DNA from 4 places in the Exiguobacterium sp. CH10 genome. Region 2 is predicted to be linked to each of the others. Evidence: predicted binding sites of a transcription regulator. Region 2 holds the regulator's gene; each other region holds the start of a gene.
What was found. Region 2 encodes Rex, which represses fermentation and respiration genes when NADH is low (regulators of the CRP and FNR family bind a similar motif). Its sites were predicted from a motif close to TTGTGAAATATTTCACAA; they were not measured.
Positions count from the first base shown of each region.

Region 1: the regulator Rex is predicted to act here: its motif matches at 1,821-1,838, upstream of pflB (formate C-acetyltransferase).
Region 3: the regulator Rex is predicted to act here: its motif matches at 1,978-1,995, upstream of KNP04_RS10100 (formate/nitrite transporter family protein).
Region 4: the regulator Rex is predicted to act here: its motif matches at 1,792-1,809, upstream of KNP04_RS11520 (DoxX family membrane protein).

Region 1 is NZ_JACSKO010000004.1:71,580-75,165, reverse strand. Features, by position in the region: gene KNP04_RS12595 (DEAD/DEAH box helicase) at 1-1,088, opposite strand, end outside; gene KNP04_RS12590 (hypothetical protein) at 1,142-1,564, opposite strand; gene pflB (formate C-acetyltransferase) at 1,926-3,586, shown strand, end outside.
Region 2 is NZ_JACSKO010000005.1:11,308-14,893, reverse strand. Features, by position in the region: gene KNP04_RS13380 (FAD-dependent oxidoreductase) at 1-454, opposite strand, end outside; gene tatC (twin-arginine translocase subunit TatC) at 667-1,455, opposite strand; gene tatA (twin-arginine translocase TatA/TatE family subunit) at 1,459-1,677, opposite strand; gene KNP04_RS13365 (redox-sensing transcriptional repressor Rex) at 1,677-2,333, opposite strand; gene KNP04_RS13360 (ABC-F family ATP-binding cassette domain-containing protein) at 2,484-3,586, shown strand, end outside.
Region 3 is NZ_JACSKO010000002.1:638,934-642,519, reverse strand. Features, by position in the region: gene KNP04_RS10105 (anaerobic ribonucleoside triphosphate reductase) at 1-895, opposite strand, end outside; gene KNP04_RS10100 (formate/nitrite transporter family protein) at 1,087-1,917, opposite strand; gene KNP04_RS10095 (50S ribosomal protein L25/general stress protein Ctc) at 2,130-2,780, opposite strand; gene mutL (DNA mismatch repair endonuclease MutL) at 2,946-3,586, opposite strand, start outside.
Region 4 is NZ_JACSKO010000003.1:211,547-215,132, forward strand. Features, by position in the region: gene KNP04_RS11505 (glycoside hydrolase family 55 protein) at 1-675, opposite strand, end outside; gene KNP04_RS11510 (cold-shock protein) at 938-1,138, shown strand; gene KNP04_RS11515 (pyridoxamine 5'-phosphate oxidase family protein) at 1,256-1,669, shown strand; gene KNP04_RS11520 (DoxX family membrane protein) at 1,848-2,354, shown strand; gene KNP04_RS11525 (DUF3817 domain-containing protein) at 2,435-2,731, shown strand; gene KNP04_RS11530 (MFS transporter) at 2,753-3,586, opposite strand, start outside.

The DNA.
Region 1 (3,586 bases), on a different contig from region 2:
CCACGATAAATTTCGAGTTCTTTCAATTCGACACCGAGTTGACGCGCGAATGATTTTAAGTGTGGTAAATCGTCCGTCGTCACGAGAGAAAGGACGGTCCCGCCTGCGTTACCGCGAGCCGTGCGGCCTGAGCGGTGGATGAAGTCATCGATGGATTCCGGTAAATCGAAATGGACGACGTGCGTCACATCTTCGATATCGAGCCCGCGTGCCGCGAGACCTGTCGTGATGAGGAGCGGGTATTCGCCTTTACGGAATTCACGGAGTGTCTCGACGCGTTCGCGCTTTCCTTTCAAGCTGTCGAGCATGCGGTAGTCCACTTTCAACTTTTCAAGCTCCCCACGAAGTGGTGGCAAGAACGAGCGGTTATTGATGAACGCAAGTGCTTTCACGCCATCGACGTGTGAAAGACGGCGTAACAGTTCTGGTTTGTAGCGACGCGTCGTCAACAAGTAACCGTATGTCACTTGATCGCTGACAGCACGTTCGATTTTGATATGTGCCGGCTCGTTCATGAACGGTGCCGACCACTCTTTGAGTGAATCGGTGAGTGTTGCTGAGACGAGTGCAAGTTGACGCTCATGCGCAGTATGCTTGATGATGCGTTCTGCCGCTTCTGTCAAACCGCTATCGATGATTTGGTCGGCTTCATCGAGAATGACGGTATGTGTCTCATGGAGCTTCAGCTTTTTCTTGTCAATCAATTCGACGAGACGTCCCGGTGTCCCGACGATTAAATGCGGCTTTTTCTTGATTCGATCGATTTGACGTTTCAATTCGACACCGCCAATGAACGAGCCGATGCGAACATCGCCTTTTTCGGTGAAACGTTGCGCGACCTGTTGGATCTGCATAACAAGTTCACGAGTTGGAGCGACAACGACAACTTGGATTCGGTCGTTCGATGGATCGATTTTTTCAATCGCTGGGAGCAGGTAAGCGAGTGTTTTACCCGTTCCGGTCGGTGCCTCGATTGTCACGTCTTTTCCATCTAATAGTAGGGGGAACGCTTCTTTTTGGACCGGCATCGGCTCGTTAAAGCCCATCCGTTCCCACGTCTCGTTAATAAAAGGTTTTGTAAAATTCATAATAGGTCTCCTTATCTTTAGGCAAAAACAAAGGAAGCGAAAGCGCTCCCTCGTCAAATATAGCGAACATGCTCCTGGCCATCTTCCATTGAAGAACGTAACGTCTGTGTATACGTTTGACCGTCTTCGATGAGTTGGATGTGGGCATCCGCGCCTTCTGCTGTCAATTCAACTTTCTCAATCGTGAATCCTTGATAAACGCGATACTGTAACTCGGACGTCATTTTCTCGAACGGTTTCAGTTCCGGATGTGTCGTGATGACATGGATTGGACGCGACAAAAGTCCGGCGAGTAATTGGTCGCGATAATCGATAAAATCTTCGTTCTCGATGTCATCGTCAAAGCGAATCCAAAACCCTCCATCTTCAAATTCTGTGATAAATCCATCACGCTTTTCACCGGCTTCGTCGACCTTTAGTGAGATGCGATCGCCGACTTGAAAGGCGTGGCTTGGTGTTAATGGTTCGTACGTCATGAGTAGAACCCCTTCCTCTTATACAATGTTCTGCCTTCATTGTGTCTGATACGACACAAAAATTCAAGTTCTAACCGAGTGATGTGAGATTTATCACCCCAAAAACTGTATAGTTCGTCACAGAACAATCAAATTAGTACAGATCATAGTTCGACCCTAATGAAATGGGATTCAGCTGTTTCAAACTATATAATTAATCGAATATAACAGTTTGTAAAACGCTTTCAAAAACGGCTATGTCATCACGTTCATAAGATTGTTACAAGTTTCACAAGACTGTAAAACATATTGTTCACGTTTTCACGTACACTCACAGTATAGATAACACGCAGTTACTTTCGAGAATGAGGAGTGAATCAACATGGCAACCGAAATCAAATCCGCATGGTCAGGTTTTGTCCCTGGTCAGTGGACGAATGAAGTCAATGTCAGTGAGTTTATCCGTTTGAACCGTCATGAATACACAGGGAACGATACGTTTTTAGCAGGTCCGACAGAAGCGACAAACGTTCTTTGGAACCGTGTGATGGAACTGACAAAAGAAGAGCGTGAACGCGGAGGCGTTTGGGACGTCGATCAACACACACCATCGACAATCGTGTCGCATGGACCAGGTTACTTAAACAAAGAATTAGAGAAAGTCGTTGGCGTTCAGACGGATGAGCCGTTCAAACGTTCGATTCACCCGAATGGCGGGATTCGCATGGTGGATGCCGCACTAGAATCATATGGTTTCGAGCCAGATGAAGAAATCACAAAAATTTACTCAGAGATTCGTAAAACACATAACCAAGGTGTCTTCGATGCCTACACGCCTGAAATGCGGGCCGCTCGTAAATCAGGGATCATCACAGGTCTTCCGGATGCGTACGGTCGTGGACGCATTATCGGTGACTATCGCCGCGTCGCGCTCTACGGAATTGATTTCTTGATGGCAGAACGCAAAAAAGACTTGGCGAAACGGGGTGGATTCTTATCTGAATCAGACATCCGTGACCGGGAAGAACTATCGGAACAACTGCGTGCGCTTCAAGAACTTAAACAACTTGGGGCAGCTTATGGATTTGACCTCGGTCGCCCTGCTGAAAACACGCAAGAAGCGTATCAATGGGTGTACTTGGCATACCTTGCTGCAATCAAAGAGCAAAACGGTGCCGCGATGTCACTCGGACGCGTCTCGACATTCCTTGATGTGTACGCTGAACGTGACCTTGAAGCTGGTCGTTTAACAGAATCGGACGTTCAGGAAATCGTAGATCACTTCATCATGAAGCTTCGGATCGTCAAATTCTTACGGACACCAGACTATAACGAATTGTTCTCAGGTGACCCGACTTGGGTAACGGAGTCAATCGGTGGGATGAGTGAAGATGGTCGCTCGAACGTCACGAAGAGCTCGTTCCGATTCTTACATTCACTCACGAACCTCGGTCCTGCTCCAGAGCCGAACTTGACCGTTCTCTGGTCGACGAAGCTACCAGAAGGCTTCAAACAATACTGTGCGAAAATGTCGATTGAAACATCGGCGATTCAATATGAGAACGATGACTTGATGATGCCACAATTCGGTGACGACTATGGTATCGCATGTTGTGTGTCACCGATGAAGATCGGAAAACAGATGCAATTCTTCGGTGCGCGTGCAAACATGGCAAAAGCCCTTCTTTATAGCATGAATGGCGGACGTGACGAGAAGAGCGGTGCTCAAATCGCTCCTGCTTGGGAGATGAATGCAGAAGATGTGCTCACGTACGAAAAAGTATATGCCGACTTTGACCGTACACTCGACTGGTTGGCAGAACTATACGTGAATACGCTCAACGTCATTCACTTCATGCATGACAAATATGCGTACGAACGTATCGAAATGGCACTTCACGATCCAGAAATCTTACGGACGATGGCTTGTGGGATTGCCGGTCTCTCTGTAACGGCAGATAGTCTTTCAGCAATCAAATACGCAAGCGTCAAACCGGTCCGTAATGAAGAAGGAATCATCGTTGATTTCGAAACAGAAGGCGA
Region 2 (3,586 bases):
CGGCAATCTTCGTCGCATCTGTCGCGCGCTCGATGATCCGTTGGGCATGCGCATAGTTTTTACAGAGCTCAATTCCATTCATCTCAATGCCCGGCAGTGTTGGGACGATCGGCCATGAACCCGTCGTAACGATCAAGCGGTCGTACGTGTCATGCACGTCTTCCCCCGTCTCGAGATTTTTGGCGTGGACCGTCTTCGCTTCGGCGTCAATCGACAAGACATCATGTTTCATGCGCATAGTCGCTCCGAGTTCTTCAAGCTCACGTGGAGAGGAGTAGAATAATTCTTCTGCACGTTGGACGACCCCACCGACATGGAGCGCAATCCCACACGAGAGGAAGCTGACGTTGTCGTTCCGCTCGTAAACGGTGATGTCGAGATTGTTGTATCGATTGAGTAACCCTTTGACAGCTGCTGTTCCTGCGTGTGTACATCCGATGACTGCGATTTTCATATGAGTCGTCTCTCCTTTTATCTTAAACAATACGTTTTGTTTTATATTGTGATAAATATCACATTCACTTCCTGACTTTAGTGTACTATTTCACAATATAGGATTCAACGACTATGCTCACTATTTCACGTAAAAGTGTCTAAAGTTTGAACACAAGTTGAACTACAGTGGAATGCATATAAAAAAGCATCATCCCATTTACGGAACGATGCTCATTTCTCATTCATCTGTTTCATTAAATCCATCTGTTCTTGCACCATCGCTTCTTTCTCCCGGCGCAGCACCCCTTTGTAGGCGACGCGTGAAATCGATAAACTGATTTCATATAGGAAGAAGAGTGGCAATGACACCATAAGGTGCGACGTCAAATCCGGTGGTGTGATGAATGCCGCGACTACGAATAGCGCGAAGTACGCATACTTACGAATTTTTGATAAGAAGTATGGTGTCACGACACCAATCCGGGTCAAGAACATCGTCACGACCGGCAATTGGAACAATAGACCGAACGGAATCGTCAGTTGCAACAAGAACGTGAAGTAATTGTTCGCCCCGATGATTTGTTCGAGTCCAAGGTCTTGCCCGAGGTCCGTCGAGATATCGAGGACGAGCGGGAATAACCAGTAGTAGGCGAACGCAAGGCCGATCAAGAATAATCCGAAGATGATCGGGATATAAGCGAGCGTACCTTTTCGTTCATTCGGATGCAGACCGGGTGCGACAAACGCCCACACTTGATACAGTAGGAATGGGCTCGCCGCAATCAGGCCGATGATGAGCGCCAAGTTCAAGTAAATCATGAGCGGGTCCGCGACCCCAAAGGCGTTCAGTTCGAGCCCGCGTTCGACGAGATCTTCTTGCAAGTACGCGAGTACATATTTGACACTCGGCAAAGCCATCAAAAAGAAGGCAAAGACGACAAATGCAGATAGCATCAGTCGTCTCCGCAGCTCTGTCAAGTGATCGGTGAGTTCCCGCTCTTGATCAGGTTGATGATTCATGGCTTACTGCTCTTTCTTTTCGATAGCTTTCTTGTCGTTCTCGTCGTGCTCGTTCATCATGCCGTTCGTTGCATTTTTGAACTCACGAAGCGTTTGTCCGGCCGCGCGACCAAACTCCGGTAATTTCTTCGGTCCGAAGATGATGAGCGCGATGATGGCGATGATGAATAGACTCGCCCCACCCGGAATCCCGACGACGAGTGATGATGCTAGTAATTCCATTATTGATGGACCCCCTCAGCGGTTGGATAGTGTTGCATAAAGTAAATGAGTGACTGCAGCTCAATCGACAAATCGATGTGATGGACGCGAACCGTGTCCGGTACGGTAAGTCGTGCCGGTGTGAAGTTCAAGATGCCCTTGATGCCGAAACGGACCAAGTCGTCTGCGACGGACTGCGCATAGGCAGAAGGTACCGTCAAAATGGCGACGTCAATCTTGTTTTGCTTCATAATCTGTTCCATCTCATCGACGTGATGAATTGGGACGCCTGACATCGTCGTGCCGACTTTTGTCTCGTCTGCGTCGAACCCGACGACGATATGTGTGTTATTGTTTTTAAGGAAGTTATAGTTGACGAATGCCGTCCCAAGGTGACCGACCCCGACCAAGGCGACATTCGTAATCTCGTCCTGATTCAGTGTCTTTCGGAAAAAGTCTAACAGATACTGCACGTTATAGCCATATCCCTTTTTACCGAGCGCACCGAAGTACGAGAAATCACGGCGAATCGTAGCCGAATCGACCTTGACCGCCTCACTCAGTTCTGCTGAAGAGACACGTTGTTTACCTGACGCGTGCAGGCTTTGAATAAATCGATAGTATAGTGGCAACCGTTTGGCTGTCGCTTGTGGAATCTTTGGTTCGTTTTGACTCAACGGAAAGAGCCTCCTTTTTACGACACGTTACAAACGAATCTGAATTTCATACACCTTGATTGTAAACGAATTCACATGACCACTCAACGAATATACCTAAAATCGCTGAAAAATACAGTATACTAAATAGAGAGAAAGGGGTTTTTTCACTTGATCCTACTGCAAGTCAATAACTTATCCAAATCCTTCGGCGTCGAGCCGATTTTAGAAAACGTCAAACTCGAAATCCAGGAAGGCGAACGCGTCGCCCTCGTCGGCCGAAACGGGGCCGGGAAGTCGACGCTTTTGAAAGTCATCGCTGGTGAATATAACTATGACTCCGGGGACATCATGAAGCCAAAAGACGTCACCATCGGCTATCTCGCCCAAGACTCAGGGCTCGAATCCGACGAGACGATCTGGAACGAGATGCTCACCGTCTTTACGGACTTGATCGAGCAAGAGAAGACGCTCCGTCGCATGGAGGCCGACATGGGATCCGAACGAATCCTAAATGACGCTGCGGCTTACGAACGTCTCCTCTCCTCTTACGATGAAGAGCAGCACACGTTCAAAGAGCGCGGCGGTTACCAGTATGAAGCGACGATCCGCTCGGTCCTTCACGGGATGCGCTTCTATCCGGACGACTTCGAGCGTCGGATCGACACGCTCTCCGGGGGACAACGGACGCGTCTCGCCTTGGCGAAGATGCTCCTTCAAAGTCCCGACCTGCTCATCTTGGACGAGCCGACGAACCACTTGGACATCGAGACGCTCGCATGGCTTGAGAAGTACTTGAGCGGCTATAAAGGCGCCGTCCTCATCGTCTCCCACGACCGATACTTCCTCGACCGCGTCGTCTCGGTTGTCTATGAGCTGTCACGTCATCGGAGCCGCCGCTTCGTCGGGAACTACACGAAGTACCTCGAACAAAAGGCCGCTCTCTACGAACAAGAGAAGAAGCAGTTTGAGTCGCAGCAAGAAGAGATTGCCAAGATGCAGGACTTCATTCAGCGAAACATCGCCCGGGCGACGACGACGAAACGGGCGCAAAGCGTACGGAAGCGTCTGGAGAAAGTCGACCGCCTCGATGCTCCGGACGGTGACGAACGCAGTGCTGTCCTCTCGTTCTCCATCAAACGACAGAGCGGGAACGATGTGTTGAGCGCGAGTGACCTCGCCATCGGTTATGAAGAACCGATCGCCCAAAATCTCCGTTTCCAACTACAGCGCGGGGAATCCGTCGCTCTCGTCGGTCCGAACGGGGTCGGAAA
Region 3 (3,586 bases), on a different contig from region 2:
GGCAGCCCATGTACGCCACTTCAGATTCATGCGATCCATCATAGTAAGCGGCATTGAACGGGGCATCGATGAAGGAGAAGTTCGGGAAGAGCCGTTTGCCTGTGACGCGACACGCTTCACGAAAGAGATCAACGTTCGGGTCGTCCTCGTTGAAGTTGATGCCTTCTTTCACTTTAAAGATTTGAATAGGAAAAATCGGGGTCTCTCCATTCCCTAACCCACGTTCTGTGGCACGAAGTAACTCCCGAATGAGGATGCGTCCCCACTTTGAGGTATCCGTCCCGTAATTGATTGAGACGAACGGGACTTGACCGCCACCTCGTGAATGCATCGAGTTCGCATTATGAATGAACGCCTCACACGCCTGATATGTCGCCGAAATCGTCTCTTCTTCTGCGAGTTGTTCCAATTGTGTCTTGTCCCAGTCAACAGGGAGTGATTGGAGTTTGCTCAATTGGCGCTCATAGGTCTTCTCGACGTACGGTGCCAAATCGACGTCAAACATCGGGAACGCTTGACCCCCATGCTGCATATTTTGATTCGCTTGAAGGATGATGGACGCGAGCGCCATGGCGGAGCGAATGTCCTTTGGCGACCGAATCGTCCCATGCCCGGTATGGAAACCGTCATTCAACAATTGACCGAGTGGAATTTGACAACATGTCGTCGATCCTGTGATGTAATAGTCGGCGTCGTGCACGTATAAATAGTTATCAGTGACGGCCTGTTTTGAGCGCTCCGACATCAAATATGTCTGCGACAATTCTTTCGACACTTCTGAAGAGAGTCGTGCTAGTTTCCCAAGTGGGGACTTTCCGTCCACATTCGCATTTTCTTGTACTAAGTCTTGGTCTGGTAAGACGCAAACATCCTCATACAACTGCAGTAATTTCAAAACCCATCACCTCACTATATATGGATTAAAAACATTCAAAAAAGTTTTTAAAATCCTATATATAGATTATGACACGTATTTTTCTTGATGGTCACGAGTCGATATTGTGACAGTTTACGTGTGAGCATACGACAAAAAAGAGCCTCGTCTTCGGTAAGACAAGGCCCAGCGTTATTTGTGACAAACGTCATTTATTTAGCAGCTTTGACGACTTTTAATTCGACTTCTTCCTCTAATTCTTGTGCCTCACGGAGACCTTTTGAGTTGAGCCATGTATAGATGGCTCCCATGAAGAGGGCGCCGCCGATAATATTACCGAATGTCGCAGGAATCAAGTTGTGGATTGCACCTGCCATGCTGATCGTTTCAGGATGTGGAACGACGAGCGTCAAGGCGAACAAGACGAAGTTGGCGATAACATGGTCGAATCCTGAAGCGAAGAAGACGGCAACAAGGAAAATCATCGAGAAAATTTGAGCGAATTCATTTTTCATTTGTTTCGGTAAGAAAATGGCGAGACAGACCATCCAGTTACAGAAGATGGCGCGGAAGAAAATTTCGACCGTCGTGTGATGCATTTTCCCCTCGACGACTGAGAACAACCAGTTGTTCATGCCAAGTTCTTGGATGACGCCAGTCGGTGCAAGTAGTAACGCAAATAGGATTCCCCCAAGTGCGTTCCCGACGAAGCATAATAACCAAACGAGCATCGTGTCGCTGAGCGTTGTATAGCCGCGAAGTGTCGACGTCGTGAAATACATCGTATTCCCCGTAAACAACTCGGCTCCCCCATAGATGATCATAACGAGCGCAATCCCGAACGAGAAGCCCCCGATGAGTGTCGTGAACGGAGATTCCGCTAAATACATACCGTTGACGACTTTCAGCGTGAAGATTGAAGCAAAGCCGATAAAAATCCCGGCTAACATTGCCCGTAAAAAGTATTCCATTGGACGATAATGAATCATTTGCGAGGAAGCCTGTGCTTTTTTCCGTAATGATTCGAGTGCATGGATTTCCATTGATGCCATGTCACAAACCCTTCTTTCTGAATAATTAAATAGGAAAGTATCAGTTCTAATATGTGAAATCATTAACAATATAAACTGTACAGTCTCTGTTGGCAATCACCTCTTGAGGGAATTGACAGAGTGTTCACATCGTAATCGTTTACATATGGCGGATTTGTGACAAAGAAAAAGTGCTCCGATTTCTCGAAGCACTTTCTTTACAATTATTCTTTATCTTCAGTCGATTCTTCTGTTTCTTCAGAAGATGTTTCTGAAGCTTCTTCTTCAGTCGAACCTTCCTCTGATTCAGTTTCTTCCTCTTCCTCAGCAACCGGCTCATTCACAGAGGCGATGTGCATATCTGGTTCAGAGACAATCGTGTATGCTTTGTCTTCTGGAAGATCCGCTACCGTCACCGAGTCACCGATTTCGAGGTCTGACACGTCGAGTTCGATGCGTTCAGGGATGTTGGCAGGTGTCGCAGAAACCGTTACTTTATAGAGCGACTGAGCGAGATATCCGCCTTCTTTGACACCTTTCGCGTCGCCGACAAGGACGATATCCGCTTCGACTTCTGTCTCTTCATCCATCTTCACAGCCATGAATTCGACGTGCTGATAGAAGTTTGTGAACGGATTTGTTTCTGAACCGTGCACGAGCGTATTGATTTTGTTTCCATCGAAATGGAGTTCAATCAAAGCGTTGTCACCATGGTCTCGAAGAATTTTACGAAGGTCCATCTCGTCAAACACGATTGGTGTGCTGTCTACTTTGTAACCATAAACAACTCCTAACGCTTTTCCTTCGTTACGCAACTTCGTGCGTAGTGATCGTGGGCGTAATTCTCGTTTTGAAACTTGAAGTTTGTTCGTCATTTTCTTTTCCTCCTACATGGATATACATTTCATGTCGACATCTTGAGGGTGAGGCAGTGAAAAAGCCACCTCTCAACCTCGATGCGTTGAGTGACATGTGTATAGTTTTCCCATGAGGACTCGTAAATAAACGTTACATCGTATTAAAACAAGGTAACAAGACGATTACATGACACGTTTGAACAACTTCTCGAGTTCATACGTGCTCCACTTCACGAGAATCGGACGACCATGCGGACAAGTGAATGGAGACGTCGTACGACCTAAATCATCAATCAATTGTCGCATCATGTCCATATTGAGTGGATGATTCGCTTTAATCGATCGTTTACACGCCATGAGGATTGATGCTTCCTCTCGATATTTCGCGATGTCAATCGAGCGTTGTTGAATCGCCATCTCCACTAGATCACGAATTGTACCCTCTAAGTCATGTTGTGGATACCATGTCGGAATCTCGCGCACGAGGAACGTGTTTCCCCCAAACGGTTCTAACGTGATACCAGCTTCCGCTAGAAGGGGGAGCACTTCTTCGATGGCAAGCGTCTCTTCCTGTGTGAACTCCAACGTCAACGGAATCAACAGGAGCTGATACTCTTTTTCTGGACGTCCTAACTGCTCATAAAACAACTCATACTTGATGCGTTCCTGGGCAGCATGTTGGTCCATCACGTACATCCCGTCTTCCGCTCCACAGATGATATAACTCGAATGCAGTTGTCCGATGACGTCTAGCGCCGGAAGACGTTCGGACTGACGAACGGGTTCCTCAACCTGTTCTACCTGGAGCATCTCTGGCTCTGGTT
Region 4 (3,586 bases), on a different contig from region 2:
CGTCACATGATGCACCCAGCCATACGTCACATGCGCAAACGTCAAGGCACTCGATGTCGTGTCACCGCTCGTCGTCCGTTTCGCATCGCCTAATCGTGCGACGTTCCAATCGAGCGTCAGGTGACATACCTCAATATGATGGTTTCCCGCAAATAGGGTGGCGTTTCGTAACAGTCTTCGATGCTTTGGGGCACGATCCGATAGTTTTAGAATGGTGACGTCCTGTCCGGCACCTTCTAACACGCAGTTCGAAGGAAGGCGAATGCCCCGAACGATATATACACCTGCCGGGACAAAGACGCGGCGGTTAGAGCGGAGGGCGAGACGAAAAGCGAGCGTGCAATCCGTTTGTCCGTCCCCGACGGCGCCATAGTCTGTCACATCAACACGTTGTTTTGTGACCTGCATCAGATTCAAATATTCCGCATCGAGTCGGCGCATCCAAACAGGACGAACCATTCCGTCCATTTGTTCGAGCGGGAGTGACGTTTGAACAGGCGTAATGCGTTCTGTCATTGGAATTCGGCAAGGGATGGATTGTTGCTGCTCTGAGTAAGCTGTCTCGCGCGTGGCGCGGTGCCATTCGAGTGTTCGCTGGATGAGGTCTTCTTCCGACCAATCAGAATAAGAGGCAATCATCGAAGCGATTGATTGCGGGTCGCTTGTGTTTTTCATCATAAGATCCTCCTCGCATCATCTTCTCTAGCATGTACCCGTTTCACCCCGTTTTTTAGCAATCAGAAGTATTTACTAGACAGAAGCATCTAGTCGTGTTATATTCAATATGTGCTTAATTAAGAATAGCTGGAATCATAATTCACAAGTGCTTGGGATTATTTTTCATTAGATAATCCAGAGGCTTGTATTTTTTTTGGTCAAGTTTTTTCTAGTAAGGCACTACTATAACGCATAGCGTTTATTTCAGGAGGGTTCATTCATGAACACAGGTAAAGTAAAATGGTTTAACTCAGAAAAAGGTTACGGCTTCATCGAAATGGAAGGCGGAGACGACGTATTCGTACACTTCTCAGCAATCCAAGGCGACGGCTTCAAAACACTTGAAGAAGGCCAAGAAGTAACTTTCGAAATCACAGACGGAGCTCGTGGACCACAAGCTTCTAACGTTGAAAAAATCTAATCTTCCTTTCTAAGGAATATGATACCTGCTCGCATCGGCGAGCAGGTTTTTTTGTGTTTAATCGTGTAGTTTGAGGGAACAGTATACGAGCGACAAATCATGAAGGAGGAATTCGGAATGAGTGCAAAAGAAACAGCTTTAAAAATCCTAGATTCAAGTGATGTAGGGACGATGGCGACCGTGTATAAGGTGAAGCCACATAGTCGTTACATGACATTTTTCCATGATGATTTTACACTCTACACAGCAACCTCGAACGATACAGATAAGGTGGAGGAATTAGAGAAGAATCCATATACGCATATTTTGATTGGTTATGATGGCGATGGGGTCGGCGACACGTACTTAGAAATCTTAGGGAAAGCGACTGTGTCAGATGATGAATCGATGAAAGAAAAAGTGTGGAACGACAAACTCGAAGGCTGGTTTGATGGACCAGACGATCCGAAGCTGGTCATCCTCAAAATCGAGCCGGAATCGATGCGTGTGATGAACAAGAAAGGTCAGCCACCTCAAGAAGTGACCTTGTAAAATCCTCAAAGACGCCTCAAGTAGGCGTCTTTTTGATGGATATGAATAGAGTGTGACGTACATATGGACGAATCATGAACAAACAAAAATTCATATGTGAAATAGTGAACATAGATGGTATATTGTGAATGTAATCACATTATTCATTTATTCAATTTCTTGAAAAGGAGGAATCATCATGTTCACGAAATTTTGGCAAAATCATAACATCGCTACGGCAATCTTGACGGTGTTACGTGTATGGCTCGGTTATCATTGGTTAACAGCAGGTTGGGGTAAAATCACAGGTGGCTTTGGAACGGAGGGATTCTTAAACAACGCGGTGACACTCGCGACTGGAGAACATCCAGCTGTCGCAGGATGGTGGGCTGCATTCTTAGAAAACGTTGCGATTCCAAACGCTGGATTGTTCGATATCCTCATTCCTTATGGTGAATTTTTGGTCGGGTTAGGGTTATTGCTCGGTGCACTCACACGTAGCGCGGCGTTCTTCGGGCTTGTCATGAACATGGCTTTCTTGCTCTCTGGAACGGTCAGTACGAACCCAACGATGTTGATCGTATCTGTATTGATTTTGGTTGCTGGACATAACGCAGGGAAAATCGGAGTCGATGGTTTGTTCCTTCGCAACTTCGTCGAAACGAAAGTATTGCATCGTTCACCAAATCGTCAAATAGCTTCGTAACTTTTATGCACTCTCCTGTGACAAACCTCTCATGTTTCGGCTACGATAGATATAGCCTACAGAGATAAAGGAGAACGCATATGACTACGACTCATTTTAAATGGCTTGGCTACACAGAAGGTGTGTCCTTCTTGTTGTTACTGTTTATCGCGATGCCATTGAAGTATATGGCGGGTATTCCACTCGCGGTCAGTATTGTCGGCGCAGCGCACGGTTTCTTGTTTGTGGCCTACGTACTTGCGGCCATGTACATGGCGTGGCGCTTCCGTTGGGGCTTCAAAGTGCTGACGCTTGCCGTCATGGCATCCGTCATCCCATTCGGACCATTTTTATTAGAGAAACGGGTACTCCCGTCAACAGAGAAGACATCGAACTGATTCGTTCGATGTCTTTTTTTGTTAAGATGCTTGTTCAATTGACTGAGCTGCTGCTCGTTCCGCTTGGATGTCATGGCGAATCCGATATGTGAGCGTGAAGGTACATAGGAGTAGGCCAATCATACATGCAGTGTATAGATGTGCGACTGGTACAAGATCACTCAATACCCCGAATAGAATAAAACCGATTGGCGTGATACCCATCGCAAGTGACTCGAGTACCCCGATCACGCGACCTAAATAATTCGGATCCGTATTCGTTTGTAAAAGCAATTGAATCGGAACGTTGACACGTACGATAAAGAAACCACTCAATAAGGCGAACATTGCGAAAAAGAAAATCGAAGTGAGGATGTTGAAGTTCAAATATAATGGAATGGCAGGGCCGACAAATAGAACACTGAGTATGGTCAGTGCAGATCGCATGGTCGACAGGCGATGTTTGATTTTGAATAGTGGCAAGGCGTGAAGTAAAGAAGCGATTAAGAATCCAATGGCAACCATGCTTTCAAGTAGTCCAAACTGAAACGGAGACACGCCGACCTCTTGTAAAGCGGCTATCGGGAACAACACTTCTGTCGCGACGAAAAAGAAGTTCAAGAAGGCAGCTAGAACGGCGACAGTCCATAAAACTCGTTGCTGCTTCAAATAAGAGAGACCAGACCGTACATCTTCCCAGGTGGATTGTTCGGTTGGAGCAATCTCTTTCTGATGAAATGTGAGTCGAGAAGCAAGCAAGGCGGCAATCATGAAGAATAGGGCTGAACTGAATAAAAAAGCTGAAATCGGTATGAGTTTAAACAGTGCTCCGGCAAGAAGCGGAGTGCCGATACTTGAGATGGAGATGATGCTCTG